DNA from 4 places in the Paenibacillus kyungheensis genome. Region 2 is predicted to be linked to each of the others. Evidence: riboswitches for the same ligand, from Rfam matches in the RefSeq annotation. Region 2 holds a riboswitch; each other region holds the start of a gene.
The links. Region 2 has a riboswitch for thiamine pyrophosphate ahead of PQ456_RS12835 (thiamine phosphate synthase). Riboswitches for the same ligand answer to the same signal wherever they lie in the genome.
Positions count from the first base shown of each region.

Region 1: it holds a riboswitch for thiamine pyrophosphate, as region 2 does, so the genes downstream of both, thiM (hydroxyethylthiazole kinase) here and PQ456_RS12835 (thiamine phosphate synthase) in region 2, are expected to answer to the same signal.
Region 3: it holds a riboswitch for thiamine pyrophosphate, as region 2 does, so the genes downstream of both, PQ456_RS01915 (ABC transporter substrate-binding protein) here and PQ456_RS12835 (thiamine phosphate synthase) in region 2, are expected to answer to the same signal.
Region 4: it holds a riboswitch for thiamine pyrophosphate, as region 2 does, so the genes downstream of both, tenA (thiaminase II) here and PQ456_RS12835 (thiamine phosphate synthase) in region 2, are expected to answer to the same signal.

Region 1 is NZ_CP117416.1:821,190-828,852, reverse strand. Features, by position in the region: gene thiE (thiamine phosphate synthase) at 1-154, opposite strand, end outside; partial or broken gene thiD (bifunctional hydroxymethylpyrimidine kinase/phosphomethylpyrimidine kinase) at 138-959, opposite strand; gene thiM (hydroxyethylthiazole kinase) at 999-1,808, opposite strand; TPP riboswitch at 1,902-2,004, opposite strand; gene PQ456_RS03700 (alpha/beta hydrolase) at 2,175-3,005, opposite strand; gene PQ456_RS03695 (DUF1129 family protein) at 3,154-3,822, shown strand; gene PQ456_RS03690 (TetR/AcrR family transcriptional regulator) at 3,995-4,573, shown strand; gene PQ456_RS03685 (MBL fold metallo-hydrolase) at 4,793-5,527, shown strand; gene PQ456_RS03680 (FecCD family ABC transporter permease) at 5,566-6,585, opposite strand; gene PQ456_RS03675 (FecCD family ABC transporter permease) at 6,582-7,535, opposite strand; gene PQ456_RS03670 (AraC family transcriptional regulator) at 7,574-7,663, opposite strand, start outside.
Region 2 is NZ_CP117416.1:3,013,502-3,021,164, reverse strand. Features, by position in the region: gene PQ456_RS12845 (tetratricopeptide repeat protein) at 1-500, opposite strand, end outside; gene PQ456_RS12840 (ABC-F family ATP-binding cassette domain-containing protein) at 1,051-2,607, shown strand; TPP riboswitch at 2,789-2,898, shown strand; gene PQ456_RS12835 (thiamine phosphate synthase) at 3,135-3,764, shown strand; gene PQ456_RS12830 (NAD(P)/FAD-dependent oxidoreductase) at 3,773-5,050, shown strand; gene thiS (sulfur carrier protein ThiS) at 5,041-5,244, shown strand; gene PQ456_RS12820 (thiazole synthase) at 5,246-6,013, shown strand; gene PQ456_RS12815 (MoeB/ThiF family adenylyltransferase) at 6,016-7,074, shown strand; gene PQ456_RS12810 (GrpB family protein) at 7,090-7,647, shown strand.
Region 3 is NZ_CP117416.1:429,149-436,811, forward strand. Features, by position in the region: gene PQ456_RS01885 (MDR family MFS transporter) at 1-4, opposite strand, end outside; gene PQ456_RS01890 (response regulator) at 268-2,577, shown strand; gene PQ456_RS01895 (TatD family hydrolase) at 2,628-3,446, opposite strand; gene PQ456_RS01900 (ABC transporter ATP-binding protein) at 3,443-4,264, opposite strand; gene PQ456_RS01905 (ABC transporter permease) at 4,251-5,048, opposite strand; gene PQ456_RS01910 (MTH1187 family thiamine-binding protein) at 5,057-5,347, opposite strand; gene PQ456_RS01915 (ABC transporter substrate-binding protein) at 5,372-6,409, opposite strand; TPP riboswitch at 6,527-6,638, opposite strand; gene PQ456_RS01920 (pyridoxamine 5'-phosphate oxidase family protein) at 6,879-7,295, shown strand; gene PQ456_RS01925 (aspartyl-phosphate phosphatase Spo0E family protein) at 7,590-7,663, shown strand, end outside.
Region 4 is NZ_CP117416.1:5,100,539-5,108,201, forward strand. Features, by position in the region: gene PQ456_RS22145 (energy-coupling factor transporter transmembrane component T family protein) at 1-91, opposite strand, end outside; gene PQ456_RS22150 (ABC transporter ATP-binding protein) at 88-1,686, opposite strand; gene PQ456_RS22155 (ECF transporter S component) at 1,664-2,260, opposite strand; gene tenA (thiaminase II) at 2,278-2,964, opposite strand; TPP riboswitch at 3,110-3,213, opposite strand; gene PQ456_RS22165 (TIGR01777 family oxidoreductase) at 3,385-4,281, shown strand; gene rluF (23S rRNA pseudouridine(2604) synthase RluF) at 4,403-5,110, shown strand; gene PQ456_RS22175 (hypothetical protein) at 5,389-5,997, shown strand; gene PQ456_RS22180 (nucleotide excision repair endonuclease) at 6,156-6,512, opposite strand; gene PQ456_RS22185 (GNAT family N-acetyltransferase) at 6,676-7,077, opposite strand; gene PQ456_RS22190 (hydroxysqualene dehydroxylase) at 7,214-7,663, shown strand, end outside.

The sequences.
Region 1 (7,663 bases), 2.2 Mb from region 2:
CAACCCCTTTTTCCCGAAATTGAAAAAGAGTGATCCCTCCTGCAATAGCAGACTTTAATACTTCTTCTGGTGGTTGATTACAATTGACGCTTCCCATCACTAGATAAAGGCGTAAATACTGGCGTATATGCTGAGTATCAGGCTTGGTGATCATAGACTCGGCTCCTTTGCTGATAAGCAAAATGATTGGTAGGCCCATGACCGGAACCGATACCCAATCCATCTTCAATCGCTGCTTGAATAAATTGCTTCGCGGTATGTACAGCTTCATAAATAGTTTTGCCTTTGGCAAGTTCTGCTGTTAATGCCGCTGAAAAAGTACATCCTGTGCCATGAGTATGAGGCGTATCAATCCGCTGACTTTCCAAATAATCAAATTGATTTCCATCGTATAACAGATCGATTACAGTAGACGTCGATGTATCATGTCCACCTTTGATCACTACATACGTTGCCCCCATCTCTACAAACTGCTTGGCGGCTTGTTCGCGTTGCTGTAGATTGGTAATCGATAGACCTGTTAATAACTCGGCTTCTGGCAAATTAGGCGTGATAATCTCTGCCAGCGGAATCAGATCAGAGATCAGCGCTTGCAACGCTTCTTGTTGTAACAGCACCGAGCCTCCTTTAGCAACCATCACCGGATCAATCACTAGATGTTGCCATTGATACTGTTTTACTTTTGCCGCGACATAACGAATAATATCTGCACTAAATAACATCCCTGTTTTGACAGCGTGGGGTTGTAGATCCGTCCCGATCGAATCCAATTGCTGTACAACACCTTCAATCTGAACCGGATAGACACCTTATACCCCTGTCGTATTCTGCGCTGTGATAGCAGTAATAACAGACATGCCATAGACACCGAGTTCTTGAAATGTTTTGAGATCGGCCTGAATGCCTGCGCCTCCTCCACTATCTGAACCTGCAATCGTCAATGCTTGATACACGTTCATCTTGTCTCGCTCCTTTATCATATGAATGTATGTTCAATATTAAGCTTTGGATGAAGTGATCTGGGCTCGTGCAGTTACGATCTCCGGTGTGACTAGAGACAATTGATTGATAAATTGCATCTGAAAACTGCCTGTGCCTTGCCCTGCTGTCTGTTCATAGGCAATCTCTGCGGCTATACCGTAAAATGCTAAAGCTTCTGTTACGGCTTCCAGACGTTCTTGAGCTTGTGCAGGATCAGCGACTGCGATAAATGCACCGACTACGGCACTTAGTAGACAACCACCGCCTGTCACTTGTGTTAATATCTGATGACTGTTAGCAATGGTATAGGTGTTCTGTCCATCGGTTACGACGTCTTTTTCACCGGTGATGGCTACAATGCACTTTAATTTTTGAGCGGCCTGCTCTGCGATCTGGATCATATTGCCTTCGCCTGCTCCTGCATCGACACCTTTGATCTGCCACGATTCGCCGATCACATTAGCCACTTCAGCTATATTGCCACGTAACACATCTACTTGAACGTGTTCAATAATTTGCAAAGCAGACTGTGTACGATACGGGGTAGCTCCTGCTCCTACCGGATCAAATACAACAGGCACACCTGATTCATTCGCTGCACGTCCTGCACGTTGAATCGATTCGACGGTGTATGGATCAAGCGTACCGATATTAAGCACAACTGCATTCGCTATAGCTGCCACATCGGCTACTTCTTCATGCGCATATGCCATAAAAGGAGAAGCCCCCAGCGCCAGCAATCCGTTCGCTGTAAAATTAGTCACGACCATATTGGTAATATTGTGAATCAGTGGATGTTGCGCCCGTACTTTGGCTAGAAAAGTCATTGATATTGCCTCCTATAACGTAATAAAGACCCATCCATCTCCAGAAGAGACAAATGGGTCAAACATTCATTCAGGTATATCACAACATGAGTGAAAATTCAGCCTCCACTTCCCTCCGCTAGTATAATCCAGATCAGGTTCCAAGGGTCCGAAATTGAATTTTCGTCTCAGCCAACAGGCTCCCCTAGTGAAATCAGTAACTATTCGATTGTTCTTTCTTACCATACCACTGGTGAATGATCTGGTAAAGGATTACACTAGAAGAAATCGCGTTTGTAACTGCCAAGCGCTTAGCAGAAGATATTTTGCTATGCAAAAATCATGTTGGATTATATTAGAAGAAGTCGCGCTTATATTGCCAAGCGCTTAAATCATCCAGTGTTGCCAATCGGTCTGAGCGACTTTGCGTTCGGTGAGCCATTGGCGGGTTTTGTCTAGCAGCTCCCGGCGGTGAGTTCCATTGGAATACGTGTGATCTGCTTGAAAAATGATTTCTTTATCACAACGTCCTTCTGAACGTGTCCAGAATACTTTTTGATACAAAAAGGCATAATCTACTGGAATCACATCATCCCCTGTACCATGAATCACCAGCACATCGCCACCAAATTGCTTGGCTTCTTGAAACGGTTGGAAATTGCCTAACGAATCAAAGTATACAGGTGTAAACGAGTAGCCTAAATGATCGGCTTGTCCTTCGATCACTGCTTGATCGTATTTGTCCCGACCGGTTAATTTGATAATATCGTTAAATGGATGTCCTACTGCTGACCATAGAACCAGGCTTTTGACACGATGATCGCGTACAGAAGTAAGAATAGCTACAGCACCACCCAGACTATGACCGATCAATGTGACGCGGGTGGGATCAATGTCACTGCAATTCATTGCATAATCCAGTACAGTACGAGTCTGAGCGACCATTGATTCGAGTCCTTCTTTGCCATAGTCGCCGCCACTTTCACCGCAACCTGCATAATCAAAGCGAACCACCATATAACCGTCAGCCGCCAATTCACGGGCTGTACTAACAAATAGGCGATCCACTCCAATACGGCTGCCAACAAAACCATGGCAGATCACAATTAGCGGTGTACGGCTTTTGCCTCGTCCTGCTGATTGTGGTTCCTGTTCAGGATAATGAATACTAGCTGTCAGATCCAAGTCGTGATGTCGAATGACGATATTGCGTTCCATGATGATTCCTCCTCTTAAATAAACAATTCCGATCAGTTTAATATGCTTTAATCTTGAAACCATATTATCATTAACGCTAGATCATTGTCAACGCAAGGAAAGTATGGCAAAATAGTAGCTTCGAACAACGAGAATGGAGGAATGAATAATGAGCTCAATACGCCAAATGGTTAAAAATATTAACGTCGTACGGGATCAATTAAAACCAGAAAATTTGGATTATTATGATGATGTTATTGTACATGTACGGGATGCACGAATTGATCGTGAAGCAGGCGAAGAATTGCTTTTAGAAATGGGTCATCATTTGCTAGAAGCGCAGAAAAAAGGTAAAACTGCCAAACAGTTATTCGGTAAAGAATCGATAGAGTACGGCAATATATTAATTCGTAATTTACCGGAAAAGAAACAATTGAGCAAGCCGATGTATTACTTGATGATTCCGTGGGTAGCGTTAACATGGGTATTTCTTATTCAAGCATTAATGGGATTATTCAAAATCAGTATTAGCGATTCAGGCATTGTCGGGCAGATCAATGTAGCGACTCTGATTATTGTAGCTGTAGGTTCGATTGCTCTGGTTGAGATGCTCACAAGATTTACCGATCAGCCTGTCGAACAAAGTGATGCGACAAAGCCAGGTATGCAAATCAATGCACGCGCTATCTTAACGTATCTGGTGATTTTGGTACTGATTTTTGGTGTGGGAATCTTTTTACGTGAAGTGATGCCTGTGATTACGATTGCTCCATGGGTAAGCTTGTTGTTATTTGTGATCGGTGTAGTCGGACAGAAATTTATTTTTATGCGCAAATAAAAAGATCAGCAAGTCTATCCATTATTGGATAAAGCAAAATAGATAGATTGCATTTTCTTTTGCCAAAGGTATACCTATCGCTTACAATAAATAAGATTGATGAATATCGTTAGCTTATATACGAATCTTATTCATATTCTACGAACAGGTATAGTTAAAGGAGGTTTATGCTTTGCCACCTCGCACCGGGCTTAGTCTTCATTCTATTTTGCAAGCAGCTACAGAACTAGCAGATGAACGTGGATGGAATGAAGTGACACTTACGATATTAGCTCAGAAGCTAGGGGTTCGTTCGCCTTCTTTGTATAATCATGTGAACGGATTACCGGGATTACGTCGTGAAATGGCATTAACAGGATTGGATCAACTCAAAGACGCATTGATGCGGGCTGCGGTAGGACGATCCGAAGATAAAGCGATACGTGAAATGTCGCGCGCTTATCTTGAATTTGCTCGTGCTCATCCAGGATTATATGAAGCTACGTTCTATACATCAGATATAGATGATGCAGAGATCAATGATAGCAAACATCAAATGCTGGAACTATTTATGCAAGTATTAAACGGATTTGATTTGAATGAAGAAGCCTTGATTCATGCGATACGTGGACTACGCAGTGTTTTGCATGGCTTTAGTTCACTAGAACGTATCGGTGGATTTGGCTTGAATGTCGATATAAATCAAAGTTTTGAATTGATTATTAATACTTTTCTGCAAGGTCTGCATACGGTAGAGTCCAATCATAAATAAGCAAATACACCACTTGTACAGAGATCGTAACGTTTAAATATGTTACTTCTGGCTGTAGAGTGGTGTATTTTTTATGCTTTTTGGTAACAGAATCAACGTTAGATGAGTGAAGAAAACCTCTTTCTTTTACAAAAGACTTATAATTTTTTCAGAAAAATGAATATAGTTATTGATTAAACTAATACAATTAGTTTATAGTGTAACCAAGAGGTGATTGATATGAAAATAATTAGCAAGAACAACTTACATCAACTTATTTTTTTACCACGCATATTTCCCGTAAATTGTTATATCGTCGAAGAAGAGTCCAGTGTGACTTTAATTGATGCAGCATTGCCAAATAGTTATAAAGGTATTCAGCACGCGATTTCTCAGATCGGCAAACCGTTAGGCGCTATCGTTCTAACTCATATCCATGATGACCATGTCGGTTCATTAGATACATTACATCAGCTTTATCCTGATGTACCTGTCTATGTATCACAGCGAGATGCACGCTTAATGATTGGTGATATGAGCTTGGATGCAGATGAACCTCAGACTAAGATCAAAGGCAGTGTTCCCAAGCGTCTACAAACTCGCCCTTCTGTTTTGCTCCATGAAGGGGATCGAATAGGTTCTCTTCAAGTCATCGCCACACCGGGTCATACGCCAGGCTCTATTTCGCTGTGGGACACTAGAGATCAATCTTTAATCGCTGGTGATGCTTTGCAGACTAGAGGTGGGATTGCTGTGGCAGGTTCAGTACGTCTGACATTCCCTTTCCCTGCTCTGGCGACATGGAGCAAAGAACGATCTCTACAAAGTGCTCGCAAATTAGTAGCATTACAACCAAGTTTACTTGCTGTAGGTCATGGTGCGATGATCACCGATCCGTATCAAGCTATGCAAGATGCTATTCAGCATGCAGAACAACGTTTGCCTTCTTCCTTATCAATCAAACAATCGCTGTAATCGTAAAAGAAACGCCAAAAAACCGCACAGATCTAACTTCATCCTGTACGGTTTTTGCTTTTGTACTCACGCCATAATAAAAATAAAAAATACGGTGCTCCAATGACCGAAGTAACCAAGCCTACAGGGAACTCCAGAGGTGGCGCCAGAACACGTCCAATCACATCTGCTAGTAACATCATGATCGCCCCTACCAGTGCTGCTACTGGCACAAAATAACGATGACCACCAGATACCAAGCGCCTTGCAATATGAGGGCTCACCAGACCTACAAAGCCTACCATACCTACAACCGCTACCGAACCACTGGCTAATATCACTGTCAGTAACAGCAATATAGCACGCATCCACTCTATGCGTAATCCTAACCCTTTGGAAGATTCTTCGCTTAATCCGAAAATATCAATAGATTTTGCTAATATCCAGACAATAGGTACAATAATCAGAATAATAAGTGCTAATTGTATCACCTGCTCCCAATTACGTCCCCATAACGAACCATTTAACCATAAAAGAACGGTATTCGTATTCGCAGACGATTGTGTAATCAGTAATTGTACCAGTGTGCTTCCACAAGCACTCACCGCAATTCCGACCAATGCCAGCCGAAGAGGATCGACTCCATTTCGATAAGATAATAGATATACACAAAAAGCCCCGAGAGCTCCACCGACAAAAGCTGTTAGCGATGTCAGCCATGTACTCTGTATATCTACAGGCAAAAGAAGTAAAGTACAGACCGCTCCTAAAGCAGCTCCTGCGGAAATTCCTAGTGTATCAGGAGCGGCTAAAGGATTACGCAAAATGCTTTGTGCCACCAGACCAGACACTGCAAGCCCGCTACCTACTAAGATCGCCAGTATAATGCGAGGCAATCGATAATGAAAAATAATATAGGCTAGATCAGCATCTCCATACTGTGTAAATGCTCTGCCGATATCTTGCCAGCTTATATCGACAGCACCTACTTGAATACTTATCATAATCAAAACAAAAGTAGTCACAATAAGCCCGATCATGATCATACCATTCCGCTTTTTCCCGATAGAATGAATCATAATGAACTCCTGCTCTGCCGTCTAGCTAAATACACAAAATAAGGCGCACCAATTAGAGCTGTTATGATCCCTACAGGCGTCTCTGCTGGAAAATGTACAAACCGAGAACCGATATCTGCAAGCGTTAATAAAATAGCTCCAAACACTCCGGCAAAAGGAATCAACAATCGATAATCTGTTCCGATAAGATAACGTGTAATATGCGGTACGATTAATCCGACAAACCCAATCGGTCCAACAACAGAAACCGATATGCCTGCTAACAAAATAACGATCACACTACCAACCACACGTACTGTCCATATTTTCTGACCGAGTCCGCGTGCGATATCTTCACCTAGACTAATCAGAGATAACGAACGGCTAAGACCTATAGCCATGATCAAGCCAATAATGCTTACGATCGCTAATAATCTGAGTTCGTCCCATTTGACTCCTGCTGCTGATCCGGCAAGCCAGAACAATATTTTGCTAGCCGATTCTTCATTAAAGATTAACAATCCCTGTGTAAACGAAGATAGTAATGCTTGAATAACCACACCGATTAATGCCATACGGACTTCAACTTTGCCTCCGCGAATCGCAACACTCATTATTAATACAATCATCACTGTTAGCAATCCACCTGCAAAACCTGCTCCTGCTAGAATCCATCCATTGACAGCAGGTAAAACAATCGTACACAAGACGATCATAAAAGAAGCGCCTGCATTAATTCCAAATATACTAGGAGAAGCTAATGGATTACGGGTCAAAGCTTGCATAATACAGCCAGCAATACTGAGATTAGCACCAATTAGTATCACCGCTATTGCGCGCGGTATTCGTAAAATATGCAAAATAATATGTTCTTTGACTGTCGTAGAATAATGAAATACATAATCGATCACTGTCGGTAAAGAAATCCAGGACGAACCTATCATTAGCGAGAGCATCAACAACGTGATCAAGATTGCTAGACTCCCTACTGCTAAGATCAGCTTGTTGATCATTTAAAATAAGTAGTCGCTTCACTCATAATATGGTTCAATGCCGGGATACTGCGTTGTCTGGACCATTTGGCTAATTCAACTTCATG
Region 2 (7,663 bases):
CTTTTAAAGTATTGAAGATGTTCATCAGAAGTCGTTTCCATTAGATTAGCCAAAACAATCTCCATAGCCTGTTTGTAATCTTTTGCATTATACAGAGCCATTGAATAAAAGATTTGAAGGCCACGGTGTTCAGGAAACTCTGTTACACCTCGATGTAAAGTTTCAACCGCTTCTTGATAGTAACCTAAAGAACGGTAGGTACTGCCAAGACCAAGCAAACATCTTTGCAGATTTGCTCCTGTAAGACCTTGGTCAATTGCCTTTACATAATAAGGGATAGCTTCATTCGGATATCCGGAATTATCGTGAACCATTCCAGTCTGATAATTTACCTCAGCGTGATCTGGATAGGTAGCGACCATTTCTAAAAGAAGAGAACGTGCTTTTTTCAGAATTTCTTGGTCTTGCTTAGCACGCCCTTCTTCACGCAATTCGTGGGCTTTTTCTAAGAGCAAATTCAATGTTGTTTCAGCTGTAGTATTTATTCTTTTATCATTCATTTTTAAAACTCCCTCAAATGTAGTATTGCAAATAGCAAAGTAACATTATAAAAACAATACTTTGAGAGAGTTAATTAATTTTGAAAGTGACTTTGTAAAAACATGTTCATGACTTTTAATTCCTCCTTAGAAATCAGGAATAAACCTTAAGGTTCTTTTTCATACTAGGCTTTTTATTAACTAAAGTCAAAATCAAATTCAAAGTATTCAGTCGTTTATAATATTATCAACAAGCTATGTCTTAAAACTAATGCAATCTACTTCTTAAAGTAACAACCGACAGTTAAATTTAATTTTTAGAAGTAAGTAAAAAAGCTTTGATCTTTTCATAGAATGACAAAAATCTTCAACGATAATAAGATTACTTCAATTCTTTCAAACTGTTCGTAAAAGCATACATTTATTCTACATATCAGAAAATGAATGTAAAAAAATGAAAATTTTCAGTTCTAGACAGCTTCTGCTTATGTTACAATACATTCTGTAGCAATTTTGTGATGATGTATATTTAAAAAAGAGATATTTAACATAGACAGGAGCATTATTTAGTATGAGTTTGTTATCAGTAGAAAATGTAACACATAATTTTGGAGACCGAACATTATTTCGGGATGTATCTTTTCGTCTGCTTGCTGGAGAGCATGTAGGCTTAGTCGGTGCAAATGGTGCTGGCAAATCCACATTGATGAATATTATGACAGGTAAACTGTTAAAAGATAGCGGTAAAGTCGAATGGGCTCCGCGTGTACGTTATGGTTATTTAGATCAGCATACTAAGTTAACAGAAGGAAAAACAGTACGTGATGTACTGAAAGATGCTTTTCTTCCGTTGCTAGAATTAGAGCAAGAGTTAAATGAAGTCACTAATCAGATGGCTGAAGCATCCCCGGAACAATTGGAAGTATTGTTAGAACGAATGGGCGATATTCAAGAGCAACTGGAAATAGGAGACTTTTATCTGTTAGATACTAAAGTTGAAGATATGGCTTACGGTCTTGGACTCAATGTTATTGGACTTGATAAAGACGTAACAGCTTTGAGCGGTGGTCAGCGTACCAAAGTACTACTTGCCAAGCTATTACTCGAAAAGCCTAATGTTTTGTTGCTGGATGAGCCTACCAACTATCTCGATGTAGAGCATATTCAATGGTTAACTCGTTATCTACAAGAATATCCACATGCTTTCGTATTGATCTCACATGATACAGATTTTATGAATCAAGTCGTGAATGTGATTTATCATTTGGAATTTGCCAAATTAAATCGTTATACAGCTGATTATAATAAGTTTCTAGAGATGGCTGATATTCAAAAGCATCAACATATCGAAGCCTTTGAAAAACAGCAAGATTTTATCAAAAAACAAGAAGAATTTATTCAAAAAAATAAAGCGCGTGCATCTACTTCAGGTCGTGCAAAAAGTCGTGAAAAGCAATTAAATCGTATCGAACGTATCGACAAACCAGAAGAATTTGCTAAGCCAACATTTAATTTCAAAGAAGCTCGTGCAAGTAGTAAAACAGTCTTTGAAGGTAAAGACTTTGAGATTGGATATACACATGCTCTATTGCCTAAAATGACGATGAATATTGAACGTGGTGAAAAAATTGCGATTGTTGGTTGTAACGGTGTAGGTAAATCAACATTGCTCAAAACTATTTTAGGTAAACTTCAACCGGTTAGTGGTAAAACATATCTGGGTGATTATTTACATTCTGCTTATTTTGAGCAGGAAGTACGTCCAGACCAATTGACACCGATAGATGAAGTATGGAATGAATTTTCACATTTAAGTCAAAATGAAGTACGTGGTCATCTGGCACGTTGTGGTCTGAAAAATGAGCATATCACGCGCCCTATGCGTATGCTAAGTGGTGGAGAGCAAGCGAAAGTTCGTTTGTGCAAACTATTACTGCGTGAAAGCAACTGGGTATTATTCGATGAACCGACCAATCACTTGGATGTTCATGCTAAAAATGAATTAAAACGCGCTTTAAAAGCATATAAAGGCACAGTATTGCTCGTGTCTCATGAACCTGAATTTTATGAAGATTGGGTTACTAAAATTTGGGATGTTGAGCAGTGGTCTGAAGCTAAAGCGAAATAAAAGATTTTCCATCTTTTTAAGTCGTAATCGCTAGTTGTACTCATTTATTTTAGATTGAATTGTACAAGATGACTTTGTAAAGTATGTAGTTCTTTATCTTTTTTAATACTTTATAAAGAGTCTGAGAATCATTTGCTTTATTGAATAGTCTTTGCTAAGATGAATAACAAATTGAATAGCTTGAATGCACTAGGGGGGCCGCTTGAGGCTGAGATGAAAGCAGATATTGCTTTCGGACCCTTTGTACCTGATCTGGATCATACCAGCGTAGGGAAGTGGTAGCAGAGTTTCGGAAATGTTAGATCATATGAACGATAGAGTCTTTTACTGTATAGAATAGCAATTATTTTGTACAGGAGAGCTTATTATGATCTAAAATACGGTTTCCGTTATTTTAAAATAATCTTGTTTGCTCTCAAACAAGGCTCATTATTTTCTAGGTCTATACTAGCCACTTCTTGAATAATAAGAAGTGGCTTTTTTGCGTTTGCTTATACACTTTTGAGGAAAGGAGGGCATATACCGATATGGAACTTCATGCAATCAGTACAGGTCAACAATCGATCTACCAGTTTGTAAAGGTAGCTTCACAGATACATCCGTGGACGACCGCTATTCATATTCGCGAAAAAAAGTGGTCTGATTCTCAGATTATTAATGCTGTCCAGCAGCTCATGCATACAGGAGTACCACTATCCAAAATAAGGATCAATAGTCGAACTCAATTAGCAGCGGATCTAAAAATAGGGGGTGTGCATTTAAGTGAACATATGTCTTATGTAAATGCAGATGATCCTCCTTCACTATGGAAAGTCGGGCGATCTGTTCACAGTATAGAGCAAGCATTACAAGCTCAAAGTGAAGGGATAGATTATCTTTTTTATGGTCATATTTATTCGACTAACTCTAAACCTGATCTGATTCCACGAGGATTGGATCAATTGGAAAAGCTTTGTCATGCGGTATCTATACCTGTTATTGCAATAGGTGGTATTCAGCCATCACACTGCCAAGACATTCATCGAGCAGGTGCTAGAGGAGTAGCTGTAATGTCTGGTATTTTTGAAGCGGAACATCCTCAGCATGCCTGTCAGTTGTATGGCCAAAGTATTCAATATATGACTTTTACGCATCTACAATCATTAGGAAAGAAGTGAATCGGCTTATGGTTCATCTATCTAATCTCAAAGCTAATCATTATGACGTAATCGTTGTAGGTGCTGGAGTGATCGGTGCTGCTATTGCTTATGAACTGGCACAGCAAGGAGTCAAAGTAGCTTTGCTTGAAAAAAATCAACCAGCTTCTGGCGCATCAGGTGCAGCAGGAGGGATGTTAGCCGCTCATTCTGAACATTTTGCTCATCCAGAATTGTACCAGTTGGCATTATACAGTCAATCGCTATATAGCAAGCTTGCGACTGATCTATTGGAGAAAACAGGAATTGATATTGAACTGCGAACAGAAGGATTTTTGCTACCACTGACCAAGCTAGAATTACAGTTAAGACATAAAGAACCACTTCAAGCAGATCAAAGATATGACAAGACATTTGATGAAAATTTATTTCCTTTACCAAATAAAGGTCATACTTCTGCTTCTACACATAACGATTCAAAAGTAGATCGCAAAGAGTGGTGGAGCCCATCATATCTAGCACAAGTTGAGCCACATATTTATGCTCCTTCTGGAATGATCTACAATCCAGATGAACCGCAATTAATTCCAGCTTTGTTTAATCAAGCGCTTGTTCAAGCAGCGATTCAGCATCATGTCGATTTTTATCCTGAGACAGAAGTATACCGTTTACTGCATTCGCAAGGTAAAAATCATATTACAGGTGTAATCACTAATCAAGGAGAAATCTACGCTGAACAAGTAGTATTAACAACAGGCTTGAGTACACAACAATTGCTAGCAACAGAGCAGTATAGTTTACCTTTGGTACCGGTCAAAGGAGAACTCATCGAAGTCAGTACTTCTTCTCAATATCTTGGACATACAATTTATGGAGAAGGCATTTATATCATTCCCAAAAGTAATCATCGCATCTGGATTGGAGCTACCAGTAAACCAGAACGTACAGATACAACAGTAGATCTTTCTGCGATTGCTCAGTTATTGTCGGGAGCAGAACAATTTCTGCCTGCGATAGGATCAGCTACGTTTGAACGTTGTTGGTCAGGGATACGTCCTGGAACACCGGATGAATTACCTTATTTAGGAAGGATTCAACCGCTTGCTGGATTATGGACAGCTTCAGGGCATTATCGAAATGGGATGTTGTTAGCTGCTGGCACAGCCAAATGGATGGCAGAGGCATTAATAAATAATGATACAGCGCATATTCCTGATTGCTTTTCACCAGAACGAGCTTTGCAAAAATCGAAATCTTTATCATCGAAATCTCGATCTACAGCCAAAGGAGTGTCTACATGGAATTAATTATCAATGGTCATCGAAAATATGTAGAACCTGAATACAACACGGTATCCAAATTGCTAGAATCTTTATCATTAGGTCACAAAACAGTGATTGTAGAACATAATCAACAAATTTTGCAAAAAGAAGAACATCCGCATATTACACTGGCAGAAAAAGATATATTAGAGATTGTACATTTTGTAGGAGGTGGCTGATTTGTTAACGATAGGTACACATACATTTACATCGAGACTGTTACTAGGCACAGGGAAGTTTACAGATTTGCAGATTCAGAATCAGGCGGTAGAAGCATCAGGCACAGAAGTGCTAACATTTGCAGTAAGACGATTGAATCTAGAGCAAGTGAATGAACCGAATTTTCTAGAAATGTTAGATCTCAAAAAATATAAACTATTGCCTAATACCGCAGGAGCCAAAACAGCGGAAGAAGCTATTCGGATAGCACGTCTGGCAAAAGCTTCTGGATTATGTGATATGATAAAAGTAGAAGTTATCGGAGATGATACGTTGCTTTTACCTGATCCTTTGGAGACCGTCAAAGCTTGTGAAGTCTTGCTAGCAGAAGGATTTATTGTTCTGCCGTATATCTCTGATGATTATATGTTAGCCAAACGCTTACAGCAACTTGGTGTACATGCAATTATGCCTGGAGCTTCTCCGATCGGTTCCGGTAAAGGAATACTTAATCCTTCGGCGTTGCAATGGATTATTGATCAAGCGACTGTACCTGTGATTGTCGATGCCGGTATACGCTCACCGAAAGATGCTGCGTATGCGATGGAACTTGGAGCCGATGCGGTACTTCTTAATAGTGCTGTCTCTGGCGCAACGGATCCTGTCAAAATGGCAACAGCTATGAAGCTAGGTGTAGAAGCAGGACGATTAGGAAGGGAAGCAGGCATGATTCCTGTACGTGAGTATGCTGTGGCGAGCAGTCCAGCAGAAGGGATGATCACGACTTGAAGGTGAATAATACCAATAACCATCAACAACCAGAACAACATAATCGGTACTCCAGACAAGTGCGATTTACTCCTTTAGGTCAAAAAGGTCAGCAACATTTGACAGAAGCCACTGTGCTTATTGTAGGAGCTGGAGCTTTGGGTTCTAGCTCTGCAGAGACACTGGTTCGTGCAGGAGTAGGCAAAGTAATTATTGCAGATCGCGATTATGTAGAATGGAGTAATTTGCAAAGGCAACAACTGTTTACAGAACAAGATGCTCAAGATCGTATGCCCAAAGCTATCGCTGCTCAACGTCGTCTACAACAGATTAATTCTGACGTAACTATTGAAGCACATATTGCAGACGTAACGGCTGATGAAATGAATGATCTAGCCAAAGGGGTAGATCTGATCATGGATGCGACAGATAATTTTGAGACTCGATTAATGATTAATGATATTTCGCAAAAATATAATATTCCCTGGATATATGGTGGTTGTGTAGGAAGCTACGGCATTACATTTACGATTATTCCCGGAGTGACACCTTGTCTACAATGCTTAATGGAATCTGCACCACTTGGAGGAGATACTTGTGATACTTCAGGTATTATTCCTCCTGCTGTTCAGATGGTTGTAGCTCATCAGTGTACAGAAGCCATTAAGATTCTTAGTGGTAATACAGATCAATTACGTGGTACATTGTTATCATTTGACTTATGGAATAATGAACAGGTCTCTATCAAAATGAATAGTGCACGCAAGCCAAATTGTCCTTCTTGTGGTAGCCAACCTACGTATCCCCATCTCACTCAAGCGGGTCAAAGTAAAACAGAAGTACTATGCGGTAGAGATACGGTACAGATTCGTCCAGCACAAAAAATGATAATAGATCTAGAGCAGACCGCTCAACGCTTAGCTAGGCTTGAAGAAAATCAAGTGAGTGTTACTCCTTTTTTAGTATCTATGACGATGCCAAATGAACAGCGTTTTGTTATTTTCCGTGATGGTCGTGTTATGATACATGGTACAAAAGATATAGCAGAAGCACGCACTTTATATCATCGTTATTTTGGTTGAAAAGGAGGGAATAGGATGACTAATATTGAGAATGAATCGACATGGCCGATCTGGGCAACAGAATCAGTAGAGATTGCACCACCTGATCCACAATGGATAGAGCAGGGCAAATTCTATACAAATGAATTAACGCAGTTACTATCTCCTGTGGATATACAACATATTGAACATTTTGGTAGTACAGCGATACCTAATCTTCCTGCCAAACCTATTATAGATATGATGGCAATCACAGATTCATTTGATCAATTACCAGCTATTATTCCTATATTGGAAAAAGAAAATTGGCATTACGTTCCGCCTGAATTAGATGGTAAACAGCATCGCCGATTTTTTGTCAAAGTGATCAATGATAAGCGGGCAGCTCATTTGCATATCGTATTGCAACAAGGTCAGCAATGGCAAAATCAACTTCTGTTTCGGGATCGATTGATCGCACATCCAGAATGGGCAGAGCAATACGGGCAATTAAAGCAACATTTAGCGATAGACAACAAAGATGATCGAGAAGCATACACTCAAGCCAAAACAGAGTTTGTACAAAATATTCTAGATCATCATGACAAAATATAATTTTTAGGAATGAAAG
Region 3 (7,663 bases), 2.6 Mb from region 2:
ACATATATACTGTTCCTTCTTCCTGAATCAAGATGTTTATTATTAACGAAAAGAGGGTTATTTGAAGCACTGCACATCGTATATCAGAATAAAATGAACGTCAAGGTTATTTACAAAATACGAACACTTTCATAAACAAACAAAATTTAGCAAAAACTTCAATGTAATCAAGACAAGAAAGCAAATATAGCGTATTCTTGATATATGAATATTATCTTTCTATTTTCCCACTAAGCGCGTACAACAGAGAGGAAGATTATCGAACGAATGAACTACAAAAATCAGCAAATTTTTGGTTTTGTTAGTGTGTTAATAGTGGCTATTCTTTTTATGGCTATCGAATTTATGATATCTCAAAATGGATCTTTTGCAGGCAGGGGCGTAGTTGTTGTAGTCTTATCTGCGATTCTTATTATTCTTGGGATTACGATTGCGGTATGGACGATAAAGAAAACCACCCGTCAACTAAAGCAAGTCACAACGGTAATGGAAGAAATGGATTTTAATACAGCGGAACATTTGCCACGTCTACAAGTTGTCACTGGTGATGAAATCGGCAATATTGCAGTCGCATTTAATAAAATGTCTGGTGCTTTAGAAGATCATAATCGAAAAGCTCGTGAATTTAACGAACAGATCGAAGAAAGCAATTGGATTCAGACGCAATTAGCCAAAATGGGAACAGTATATCAGAACATTAATGAAATCGATGATCTGGCAAATCGTTTTATTCGTGAACTTACTCCTATTGTAGATTCAGCGTATGGCATTTTCTATTTTTGCGAAGAAAAGAATGGGATTCCTATGCTGATGCACAAAGCCTCTTATTCTACTTATCATGCGATGCCAGATGCCATGCGCCAATTTCAATTCGGTGAAGGGGTCGTTGGACAGGCAGCCGTAGAACAAACGATTATGTTGATGGAATCTCCATCAGATCATCCTATTCGTATTCAGACAGGAGCTACCTCTATTCCACTGAAGCAGATTATGCTATTGCCGATTTTATTTGAAAATCGAACAGTGGTTGTGATTGAATTAGGTTCTATTTATGGATTTTCAGACAAACAGCAAAAGTTAATTGAGCGTGTAGCATCTACATTTGGAGTGGTTGTGAATAATGTAGATAATCGGATGCAGGTAGATCGGTTACTGCGTGAAGCACAGACATTAACAGAAGAATTACAGTCTCAACAAGAAGAACTACAAGCACAACAAGAAGAACTTCAGGCAACGAACGAGCAACTTCGTGAACGCAATCACTATTCAGAGATTAAAACAGAAGAATTACAAATTGCGCAAAAAGAACTTCAATTGTATTCAGAAGAATTGAGCCGTAGCTCGCAGTACAAGTCGGAGTTTTTAGCCAATATGTCTCATGAATTACGTACACCGCTCAATAGTATTTTAATTCTGTCTCAATTGATTAGTGAAAAAGACAAAACTCATGAAGAAGATGATACGCCTCATTTTGGCGAAGTGATTCATCATTCCGGTCAAGATTTGCTTAATTTGATAGATGATATTTTGGATTTGTCTAAAGTGGAAGCAGGTATGGTTGAAGTACAGCGCGATTCGGTATCCGTCTATGATCTACCTGAAGTGATGGGATATAGCTTTGACAAGATTGCCGAGCAAAAAGGGATTGCATTTTCTTCAAATATTGATGAAAATGTACCAGATGTATTCTATACTGATGAGAAAAGATTGCAACAAATTATGAAAAATCTACTCTCTAACGCGTTTAAGTTTACCAGTAAAGGTTCAGTCATGATTAATATTGCATTAGCAGATGAATCGATGGTTGCTAAAGGATACAATGTTCCAGAGCAGATGGATTACATGCTAGCGATCTCGGTTACAGATACAGGAATAGGAATCAAAGAAGATAAGCAAAATCTGATCTTTGAAGCTTTTCAGCAAGAAGATGGCACAACCGAACGTCAATATGGTGGAACAGGTCTAGGATTATCGATCTGTCGTGAGTTCTCCAAATTATTAGGAGGATATGTTACTGTTCAAAGTGAATTAGGTAAAGGCAGTACCTTTACGTTGTATCTCCCTTCACTTGCTATCAATGAAGAAGGACAGCCTGTTACCAAGCCATTACCTTTAACATGGATGGATCAAGAAGAACAACAAGATTCATTAGCACGATTGCAAGGTAAGTCTGTGCTTGTCGTGGATGATGATTTACGTAATATTTTTGCGTTAGAAGGTGTGCTCAAAGGTAAAGGTATGCATGTACGTAGTGCACAGAATGGGGAAGAAGCGATTGCTTTATTAAATGCTGAATCCGCAGATATTGTGTTGATGGATATGATGATGCCGATTATGGATGGGTATGAAGCGATGCGCTGGATTCGGATGGAAGAAAAGTGGAAAAACCTACCGATTATTGCACTCACCGCTAAAGCAATGAAAGATGATCGTGAATTATGTATAGAAGCAGGAGCATCTGATTATATCAGTAAACCGATGAATGTGGAGCAGTTGTTATCTGTTATTCTGGTATGGCTTTCCGATTGGGAACATCCCCAAACGCTATACAATCAAAATCAAAAGCAACAACAATAAACATCTATCATCGTAAAATAGCACAACATACATCAGGCACAGCGTTCGTATTAGAGACGCTGTGCCTGATTTGGTGTGTAAAATGATAATGTATTTAGATAGATCAAGTGGCGAGCTTCTTGCTCTGATATCTGCTGAATCTTAGCCCATTCAGAACAGACAGTAGCAGTCATAGACGGATGAGTCATTTGTCCGGCAAAAGAACCTTCAAATGGCCACGGGCCGTCCGTCTCAGCCATCACCAGATGAGTAGGATATAGTGTAGCCAATTGCTGAATTTCCGGTTCATACTGAATATCTGGCGTAAACGAAATATAATAACCTTTGGCTATCATGCGATTAATCGTAGCAGGATATCCTTTGAACCAGTGAAAATGAGCTTGAGTGATACCATAGTGTTCTAAAAGATCACAGACGATCTCTGCATCTTCATAGACAGCATGTAAAATAACAGGCTTGTCATAAGCGGCAGCAAGTTGTAGTAAAGCAGACAATACATCGATATACCCTTGTTCATCTAATTGGTCACCACGTTCTACTGCTTCTTGTCGCAAGTAATACGGTAATCCAATCTCACCAATCGCTACTATATTATCAATACGTTGCTTTATCCATACCAATAACGTCTCAAGCTCCTGCGAGCCGGGTAAAGGCTGTTCTGGATGATACCCGTAAGCGGGACGAACGATAGACGGGTATTGTTGAGCCAGCTTCTCATTACGCTGACAGGAAGGTAGATTCATGGAGACTGTAATTAGCGACTGGATATGGTGTTCTGGAAGGGAGTGAATGATTCGCTCAATCTGTTGATCTTGATATTGATCCAGATGGATATGGCTATCGATAAGCGTAGCATAGACAGGCTTCATGATTGATCACCTTCATGGGTATCACGCATTGCATTCATCAATTGTCTGCGTAGAGCAATAAATTGCGGATCATCGGTAATCTCTTCTCGTCTTGGACGAGGAAAAGGAACCACAATATTATGCAGTACTTTAGCAGGACGACGAGATAGTACATAGATTCGATCTGAAAGTAGTAATGCTTCTTCAATATGATGAGTGACAAAAATAACCGAGCGTCTATTTTCTTCCCAAATGTTCAACAACCATGATTGCATCTCACTGCGTGTAAAAGCATCTAACGCACTAAAAGGCTCATCCAGACATAGAAGATCACGAGGTCCTAGCAAAGCTCTTAAAAACGCAACCCGTTGTTGCATCCCGCCAGATAATGTATGAGGATAAGATGATGCAAAACCACCCAGTCCAACTTTATCCAGCCATTGTCTGGCTAATTCTAATGATTCTTTGCGTGGTAATCCTGCTACTTCGCGCGCCAAAATAACATTATCTTCAATCGTACGCCACGGCATCAAAGCAGGTTGTTGTGGCATATAACCGCTCAATCCTTTACGACCGGTTATATTTTGTCCGTCCAAAAGGACTTGTCCTTGATCGGGAAGCACCACACCACCGATCATTTGCAAAAGCGTACTTTTACCGGAACCAGAAGGGCCGATAATGGATACAAATTCACCTTGCTCTACATGCAGGGAAATGTCTTGTAGCACATGTAACGATTGCTTGCCCTGTGTAAAAGATTTGCTAATCCCTTGTAATGCTAAAAGTGGAGTAGAGTTGTTCACCGATAAAGTTGTATGTTGAGGTTTATTTAGCGACATCTTTAGAACCTCCTTTGACAGCACGATGTTGTGCAGGGTGATGCCAGCGAACACACCATTTTTCAATCATATTGATTAGCATAAATAACATAAGACTGATCACTACAACTACCAGTATCGCTAAAAACATATGGTCGGTGCGAAAAGCTGATTTTTGCAACATCATATAATAGCCAATCCCTTCACTACTGCTAATCCATTCAGCGATAATAGCGCCCATCACACTATACGTTGCAGCAATTTTAACTCCAGAAAAGATCGAAGGTAAGCTAAAAGGTAATTCTAATTTCCAAAAGATTTGATTTTTAGAAGCTCCGATCATTTGCATATAATTAAGCATTGTACGATCGGTAGTAGCCAGTCCGCTCAGCGCCGCAATGGTCACCGGGAAAAAGCACACCAGAATAATAACAATTAATTTGGACAATATCCCAAATCCGAACCAGATAACGAGTAGTGGCCCCAGAGCAATCGTAGGGATATTTTGACTCAAGATCAATAATGGATACAATGCAGAACGTAGAAAAGGAATATAATGAAGCACGCCTGCGACCAGTAATCCAAAAGCAACGCCTATACTAAAACCGGATAGTGTCAATTTTAACGTCGCCCATGTGTGCAAACCCAGTCGGTCTTTCTCACTCCATGCTTCATGTCCAATCAATGCAGGGCTAGGAAGAATCCATGTCTCAATATGGAATAGACTGGTTGCCAGTTGCCAGATAATCAGTAATAAAACAACCGCCCCGAGGGGCGGCCATAGCCTGTTCCACCATGTATTCATCGTAGACATTAGCGGTACTTCTCGGTTAATCCATCCATACTGATTCCGGTTGGACTATGAGCAATTTTGATCTGAGAAATAATACTCGGGCTTCCTTTTTCCACTAACGCTTCGTGCATTTGACGAACCACTTCTAACAATTCGCTAAGTTCGCCTTCCATCGTGGTCTCAAGTGGATGCACTTCATATTTCACACCGGAGGCTTGAATCACTTCTATTGCCCGGTCGACATAATCGTAAGAGTTCTCACCAGCTTGAGTTTTGGGAATAACCTGAATACTTAAAAGGGTGTGTGCCATATTAGTCATCTCCTTATGTTCTATTTATGATTTGGTGGCTTCAGGTAAATAATCGTTTGTATACGCTTTGGTTGCATCTAACGGTTTGTCTAACAACTTCTGCTTGAACATCCAATCGGCATAACCTTCCCAGACCGATTGTTTTTGCTCGCCCCAGCGTTTGGCATCATCTTGATAACGTGGAGATAACCATTTTTGGCTAGCTTTGACCAGTGCAGGATCAAGATCAGGTACTGCTTTGAGCAATATATCTGCCGATTCATCGGGATGAGCGATTGCATATTCATATCCTTTACTGGTTGCCGCCATAAATGATTTCACAAGTGCAGGATCGGTAGCGATCTGCTTCTCATTGGTTACGATAACAGGTGTATAATAATCTAATTTATCGGAATAATCTTTTACATATAACATATCTAATGGTTGTCCGCGAAGTTCTGCTTCAATTCCTGTCCATCCATAGAATATCCATGCAAAGTCGATTCCTTTTTGTACAGCTGTAAAATAATCGGCATTACCGATATTAACACTTTTGACTTTGCTAACATCGCCACCGTCGGTATCCATAATTGATTTCATAACGGCTTCTTCAACAGGCGATCCCCATGCACCATAGGATTTGCCTTCCATATCTTTAGGGCTTTTGATTCCGCGATCTGTAGGAGCGGCAAAGCCAGATGTATTATGCTGGATAACTGCCGCGAGTGACACTAAAGGCACTCCTTGTACACGCGCTTGAGTCACACTTTCCTGATAACTGATTCCAAAAGGCACTTCACCAGAAGCGACCATCGTATCTGCTCCACCTTGACCGGGAGCAATAATTTCGACGTTTAATCCTGCTTCTTTATAATAGCCCTGTGCTTGGGCAACATATAAGCCAGTATGATTCGTATTTGGTGTCCAGTCGAGTACGACTTTCACATCTTTAAGGGCAGATGTTGATCCTGCTTGATTGGCTGTATTGCTTGTACTTGTTGCTGAACCACATGCAGTTGTGATCCACAATAAACCTACCATTAACCATGGTAAGCTTTGACGCCACCTTTTTTGAGTTCTCATTACCATCATCCTTCTTTCTTCTAGCTCAAATAGTCAATCCTGTAGTACTGGATAAAAGGCATAAAAAAAACGCCCCCATCGGGACGACATAGGTGCAATTATAAGCTAGAGTACAGCATATAACGACTTGTTACTTTCCTACGCTGGCATTATCCAGATCAGGTATAAGGGTCTGTATTTATCACAATACACTCTCAGCCAGTTGCAACTAGCTCCCCTGTACATATGCGGTTTTTTTACATTGTAATTATAGACCAGAGGGTATCAACTGTCCAGTAAAGAGAATGCGGTGTCATCAGCAAAAGACAGTGTATTTCGGTTCAGTCTCGCTGTCTAAGGGTATTTACATATACGGAAGTTTGTAACTAACAAAAGTTCCATTCAATATTCTTCTATACGTATCGAATAGATATACATAGACATAGATATTGAATACACCCATACGTTTATATACAGGAGGAGATTGATCATGAGTAAAACAGCTGAAGAACAAGCGATATTAACTGCATTAGAAGGTAATCCATTTTGTGCACTAGGTACAGTAGAAAATGACAAACCTAAAGTACGCTACATGGCGCTATATAACGAAGGCTTGAATATTCATCTCGCGACAAACCGCAAAACACATAAAGTCGAAGAGTTAGAAAAAAATCCGAACTGTTATGTATTGTTGGGTTATGAAAAAGGCGGCACTAATCAAGTCGTTGAAATCGAAGGTGTAAGTGCTGTATCTACAGACGACGAATTGAAAAAACGTGTTTGGAAAGAAGAATTTAAAGAATGGTTCTCCGGTCCAGAAGATCCTGATTATGTGATCCTAGATATCAAACCACAAACGATTGAATATACAGATCAAGATGGTAACAAAAAAACGTGGACTGCGTAATCTGATACAACTTTAATGGTTTAAGATAGCAGTTATCACATAAATGACTCGGAATTTGAAATTTGCGAAACAAGAGAAATGAATGCAAAATTCAAATTCCGAGTTTTTTCGTCTTTATTTTTCCATAAAAAGGATAAAATAGGTACTTGAGGAACTTGATAAGGTATACTCAAATAAGGTATAAAAAGGTATATAGAAATATTTTATAGACTAACCTGTAAAATGACGATGATGGAATAAAATGAAAGTCTCATTGATAGCAAGATATAAGGAAATATACTGGAGGTGGTTTCCTTGAACTTAAAACAAATAGAACAACAGATTGAGCAGGAACGCCGCATATTGAACCAGATGGCAGAAGAACATGG
Region 4 (7,663 bases), 2.1 Mb from region 2:
TGACTGCCATCAATACGCACATCACTAACAAATGAGTTACCAACTTGATCGTCGGATTCAAGGTGGATAACCACGAATGATTGCTTTTCATACAATACTCCGCTCCTTCTGTGGCTGTAGCAACCGGTAATGAAGCGGAGGGATAATCGCATGATCCCCGATCTGTTCTGGATTAGCAAAGAGATGATAAGGTGCTCCATTGTAGACCACTTTGCCCTGATCAAACAAAATCACGGTATCGGCGTATTCATCGACTAGATCCATATCATGCGTGACCATCACAATCGTTGTTCCTTGCGCTTGCCGTTGTTGCAGTCGCTTGATTAATTCAGCCGATGTTTTAGCATCTTGACCGAATGTAGGTTCATCTAATAGAAGTAACGACTGATCGAATAACAGCATAGTGGCTACACTCAAGCGCCTTTTTTGCCCCAGACTAAGTGTAAATGGATGTTGATCTTGATAAGCTTCTAAACCGAATTCTTGCAACAATTGTATCGTTTTGGAGGTTACTTCCTCTTCTGACCAATTCCGTTGTCGTCCGCCAAAAGCGATCTCGTCAAACACCGTATCGGTTACAAATTGCAGTTCAGGATTTTGAAAAACAAATCCCGCTTGCTCATACAGATCACGATCACTCCATTTTTTTAATAATTTATGTTGAAAAGAAAGCTGACCACTACGAATACGTTCTAACCGAATTAAGCTTTTGAGAAATGTGCTTTTCCCACTTCCATTAGCACCGACAATCGCTACCCATTTCCCTGACTGAATCGAAATGTTCATATCGCTCATAACAGATTTTTGACGATACCCGATCTCCAGTTGTTCGGTAACTATGATATCAGGTGTATGATTGTCGGTTGTATCTGCATGTAGTGTAGCTGTACGGCGTTGTTGTAGTGTCTGTTGCAACTGCTTCGCTAATGGATGAGACGGATGATCTTGTACATCTTCCCATGTATACGGGAATAATTGAGGTTGCCATATGCCGGCTTCTTCCATCTCTGCACGATACCGCTCGATCATCTCTGCTGGCTTGCCTTGAGCCATAATACGCCCTTGCGCATTCATCAAAATGACTGTATCCATCCACTCAATACACCCATCTAATGTATGTTCTACAAATACCATCGTCTGTCCGTACTGATCAGCTAGGTCATGTAGCAATTGAAAAATTTCTTTGCGACTGATCGGATCAAGTTGTGCTGTCGGTTCATCGAAAAAAAGAACTTCCGGTTCAAGCGCTAACAGACACGCTAGCGCTAGCCGTTGCTTCATACCTCCAGATAGGGTCTCAATAGCAGTATGACGATCTATATTCAGACCGACTTGCTTCATCACTGTATCTATCATAGTGTCCATCTGAGCACGCGGAATAGAGCGATTTTCCAAGCTAAAAGCAATCTCTTCATCCACATGAAGCATACAGAACTGCGAATCCGGGTCTTGAAACATCACGCCACATTGAGGGGCTAACTGAATCTCGCCTTCCACTTCAGCTTCTACATGTTCAGGAATAATACCGGACAATGCAGATAATAGCGTCGACTTGCCACTACCACTTGGCCCGAGAATCAATACTTTTTCTCCACGTGAAATCGATAAATGAATATGCGTTAATACATTTTCTTCTCGATGATAAAAACGTACTGACAGGTCTTTACACCCTAGAAGCGATTCCATTCGCATTTCCCTTCTTCCGCCGTACTTTCATAATTTCGTATTGATCCAGTACCCCTGTTTTGCACAAAGCTTCTACAATAATTTTGGCTAACCATCCACCTAAAATCATTCCACTGATCACTTGAATAACCAGAGTCGTAATCAATACTTGTGTGGTGTAATAGCCGAATCCATTAGCGATAACGTTATACAATACTCCACCTACTGCCGCCAGCGCTCCTGATAACATTAACGTCATCAAGTTATAACGTTTGTAGCCAAATAGAGCAAACGCAATCTCTGCTCCAATCCCTTGAAACACGCCGATCAATAATGCAGACAATCCAAAATGGCTACCTGTTAACAGCTCTACAGCCGCAGCCGCTACTTCAGCGATCAATGCCGCCCCTGGCTTACGAATAATATAAGCTACAATCGGGCTTGCAATAATCCAGATGCCGAACATAAATCCTGCACCCACAGGCCCTACTAATGCAGAGATCGGTATCCACAATGTCGACCATCCCAGATAAATAACGCCACAAGCCACCGCCAAAATAACAGTCAGCACCACTTCTTTCATTTTCCATGTCATAGAGATCGATGAGGAGCTCATACGCGTGCAACCTCCATCGGCACAGGCCAATCTTCCAGAGTGTACGCCATATCCCAGAACATATATTCAAACTGACAACTTAGAAGAAAATGCTCTTTCATACGCGCTCGATGTGCAGGTGTCGTCTGCTCTGCCCATTTATCTAACCGAGCACAAAATTGATGCGTAATCGTATCGGTACGATTGCCATAGAAGTTAATCCAATCATAAAAAGGATGGGAGGCATCAGGCTTCACTTCATCCAATAATTTCACACCAATCTCCCAATACGTCCACGGGCAAGGCAACAATACCGCCAAAATATCGCCTAAATCCCCTTCATGAGCCACAGTTAACATATGACGAATATAATGATGAGAAGAAGGAGAAAGCGCATATCCTTGCAAATCTTCATACTTGACGCCAGCCACCTCGCAAAAGTTATTATGAGGATGAATTTCACTATGAAGCACAAATGAAATCTGCTCGTTAAACATCGCCATATCTTCACGTGTTGGGCATTTCGCAATCGCCGTTCCATAAATACGCATAAAAGAATTCAAATACTCAAAATCTTGCTTTACATAATGGATCAATTGCTCACTACGCAGATCACCTTTGGCAATCCCTTGTACAAATGGATGGTTAAAAATCGCTTCAAAAATAGGGTCTGCGGCCTGTCTAATTTCCTGTGAAAAACTCATAACTGTATCCTCCTTAGATTGAAGCATCGATAACGACGCTTGGTTAATAAAGAAGGACCACTACTGGAATATATGGAAAAATACATGCAAAAAAGCCGCCCCGTGATGGAGCGGCAGAATAGGTGTACGTATATGTACAGGTACCCTTGCACAGTCTCCACTTTCCTACGCTAGTATGAACTAGATCAGGTTCCAAGGGTCCGGGATCTTCCCGTCTCAGCCTACACAAAGGCTCCCCTAGTGGTCATTCGATTCATTTGCATCTTACTGTACACACGATTGAACAGACTGTCAACTGCTACAACCTCAGTAATCTTTCCTTTTTTAACAGTTATAGGGTTATAAAATGGTGTAAAATATAATTATTAGTAAGGATTGGCGCGTAGATTTAACTATCCAAACAGAATTGAGTTGATCTCGATGACACGTAAAGTGGTATTGGCAGGTGGCACAGGATTTATCGGACAGTATTTGGAAAAAAGATTTGCAGCATTGGGTATTGAAGTGCAGATCATTTCCAGACAATCTCCACATATCGCATGGGATGATCATCAAGGAATTGTTCAAGCTCTCGATGGAGCAGAAATGGTGATTAATCTAGCAGGTAAATCGGTCAATTGTCGTTATAACGAACAAAATAAACGTGAAATTATGAACTCTCGAATCGAAACCACCCAGATTCTTAGAAACGCTATCCTGGCTTGTGAACATCCACCTGCGCTTTGGATCAATTCCAGCACAGCTACTATTTATCGCCATGCAGAAGATCGCCCTATGACCGAGACGAAAGGCGAAATCGGTAGCGGATTTTCGGTAGACGTTGCCAAAGCGTGGGAAGAAGCTTTTTTCTCTTTTAGCCTTCCGCATACCCGACAAGCCGCATTACGGATTGCTATCGTATTAGGACCTGGTGGTGGTGTCATGACCCCTTTCAAAAATCTAGTTCGCTTCGGGCTGGGTGGTCATCAAGGGTCAGGGAAGCAGATGTTTAGCTGGATTCATGTTGAAGATTTATTTCAGATTATTTTATTTATTCAAGAGTGGGAATCGCTTGAAGGAGTATTTAATTGCACGTCTCCCAATCCGGTGACCAATCGTGAACTGATGGCAACGATGCGCAAAGTGATGCATCGTAAAGGCGGTCTACCTGCGTCTACATGGATGCTTAATCTAGGAGCTAGAGTGATTCGGACGGAACCCGAATTGGTGCTTAAAAGCCGTTGGGTGATCCCTAATCGTCTCATCAAAGAAGGATTTATGTTCAAATACGGACGGTTGGAACAAGCACTGCACCATATTTTGCATACAAAATCATAACATCATACCGTACAGACGAACATGACTTTTAAAATAAAGCAAAAAAGGGTATCGTAGAGATAGACTTGAGTAACGGCTTGAATAGCTTACTCAAAAATTAGAGTTAAAGGTGTGCTTATACGTGCGAATTAATAAATATATTAGTGAATCTGGAATTACATCCCGCCGGGGTGCTGATAAATGGATCAATGAAGGTATTGTCACAATTAATGGTGTGGTTGCCGAGCTAGGCAGTCAGGTCGAAGAAGGCGACGATGTGCGGGTCAAAGGCAAACCGATCAAAGTCGAACAAGAAAATGTCTATATTGTGCTCAACAAACCGGTAGGCATTACCAGTACAACCGAGCGTCATATTCGAGGCAATATCGTAGATTTTGTCAATCATCCCCTACGTATTTTCCATGTCGGACGATTGGATAAAGATTCGGATGGCTTGATTATGCTGACCAATGATGGCGATATCGTTAACGAAATTTTGCGTGCTGAAAATAAGCATGAAAAAGAATATATCGTCACTGTAGATCAACCGATTACGCCTTCTTTTCTCAAACAAATGGCTTCCGGTGTAGAGATTCTAGATACAGTGACTTTACCTTGTCAGGTCGTTCAACAATCCAAATATGTATTCAAAATCATTTTGACGCAAGGATTGAATCGCCAGATTCGTCGCATGTGCTCTGCACTTGGCTATGAAGTTCGTGCGCTACGTCGTACACGCATTATGAATATTCGTCTGGGTAATTTACCGACAGGCAAATGGCGCGACCTGACGACTGATGAACTCAATCGCCTATTCCGCGATCTGGAATATACGCCCAAAAAACGCTAATTCACCTGAAAAAGACCTCTTTGACTTGATCCGTTATCCTATATCAGATAGCAGATCATTGAAAAGGTCTTTTTGGTATCAAAAAATGTCTGTCCAGAAAAAATCCAAATAAACGTGACTTATTCCTATTTGGATAGTCTATATTTTAACTGTAAAGTCTCTTCCAATATCATCGTTTTATAGTTTTTAATTATTGTCATAACAAAGCATATTAGCGAAGATTTTATTCTACAAAGAAAAGAGGCGATCTTATCAAACTACTCCTATCAGTAATTCTGATGGTTATTTTACTTTCTGGATGTTCACTAAACGGAAGTAAACCAAATCCTGAGAACAGTAATGCCGATTATGTGAAATACAAGGATCAAATGTATATTAATGAGCCCAAAATGATCGTTATAGACTCCACCCAACTTTCAAAAATAGATACTGTAAGCGAATCCTCTACAGTACCTAAAGACACCCCTATTTATAAAATAAATGGGTACTCGGATAATGATATAATAGCTGTAAAAAATACTAATAATGCATTGCAAGGAAAAATGAATATAGATATATACAATGTGTATAAGTTATTAAAAGATATGAATGTAAAATCTAAAAAATTGGATATTTTTGATCAAAAGATAGAATCTGTTGATCTATATAAAGAAGGACAATTTATGCGTACATTACACGGAAAAGAAAGTAAACAATTTATTGCTCTCGTAAATGCTGCTAAAACGACTATTCATATAGATAGTAGTAATGCTGTGATGTATTCGTTTTTGTATAAACTAAATAGTGCTATCGTTCTAAAATACAATGTGCTAGAGCATAATAATCAATACATGCTTGATTATACTGATGCAGAACTTCCTTCAGCTATAGGTAGATATCTTAAATAAATATAGATATTTTGCCAGATAAAAGCTATTTTATTGCCAATTATCGTCACGTATACGAAAATTCTACTCATCTGATGAATCCAAAATAAAAAGACCTCTTTTACTTTGTCTATTATCTTATGTTCGATAATTGACTACAAAAGAGGTCTTTTTTGCGATTACTTGTAAAATACTTTTTCTACATTGTATTTCGCATGTAGTGTATTGATAATGTACGTCTCATAAATCTCACGATCCATAGCGTTGTCGATCAAGCAGACTTCGATCTTGGTGACTTCATCACGATGATCTTTGATCGGTGATACGGTATCTTCGAAATGCTTTTTGATACGAGGTCTAAGCTTACGTGCTTTACCGACAAATAGTAATTCATCTTGTTCGTTATAGAACATAAAGATACCGCCTGTTTCACGCGAAATCAGATGAAAATCGGTAAATCCGTAAATATGGCTAAGCTCAGGGTTAATTTGTTTGGTAATCGTAACATCCGCTGTCGGGATTGTTATAGTAATCAATATGGTCACTTCCTCATTCTATATAGGTGTTCATCCTATCATAATTTACACTGCAAAACTACGACTACTCTCATCTTACCACGTTGCTGATCTGCATCTCTATATGATTTTGCTAGTTATGGATGAGGTATGGCTCTATTTCATCACATGATTTGTGCAAATGCTATACCTTTTTCCACCACATGCCTAAGGAATGAGGTGCTGTATACGTAAATCCATACTGTGCATACAATTGGTCTGCCGGCGGGTCTGCGAATAGTACCGCATGAGATTGAAGAGACATATTCTTTTCCAAGTATGTTGTGATCTCACGCATAATCGCTTTGCCGTAACCTTTGCCTTGATATTCTGGGCGCACACAGATATCGGTAATATGAAAAAATAATCCGCCATCTCCTACAACCCGTCCCATCCCGATCGCTTGTCCTTCTTCTTCCAATACAACAGCAAATAGGGTATTCGGCAATCCTTTACTTGCGCCTTCGACACTCATTTCGCTCAGCCCGGATACTTTACGCAACGTTAAGTACTCTTCAATCGCTGGAATACGATGAACAATCTGCATGTATGTACAACTCCTTTTTTTATCTCACATGATAACAAATAATCCCTATACTGCATACGAATGTATACAAATAAAGTTGACGCTCTCTATTAATGGTTAATATCTTAGTAAAAGATGAAAAGGTTGGTGACATTACATGGCGGTACATAACCAAAAAGATACTACGGTAGAACCCACAATAATTATTGGAGCAGGACTGGCAGGTCTATGTTGTGCTTTTGAATTAGCCGACCAAGGCAAGTCTGTAATCGTTCTTGAAGCGGCTCCTTATATCGGAGGAAGAACAGCCAACTGGGTCGAAGACGGCATGGAAGTCGAATCTGGATTTCATAAATTTCTAGGTTACTACACTGTTCTGCCTGAAATTTTGAAAAATGCAGGTATTTCGATGAGCGATATGGTTCACTGGGAAGAAACCACCAATATTCGTCATACGGAAGCACAGGGTACATTTGGGTTAGACCCTTTCAAAGCTCCTCTCAAAACGATTGCGGGTGCACTTGGGAATAACGATCTTATCTCTCCAGCAGACAAAGCATCGTTGATTCCTTTTTTTGCAGCCGGATTTAAAGATTATATCAGCAAT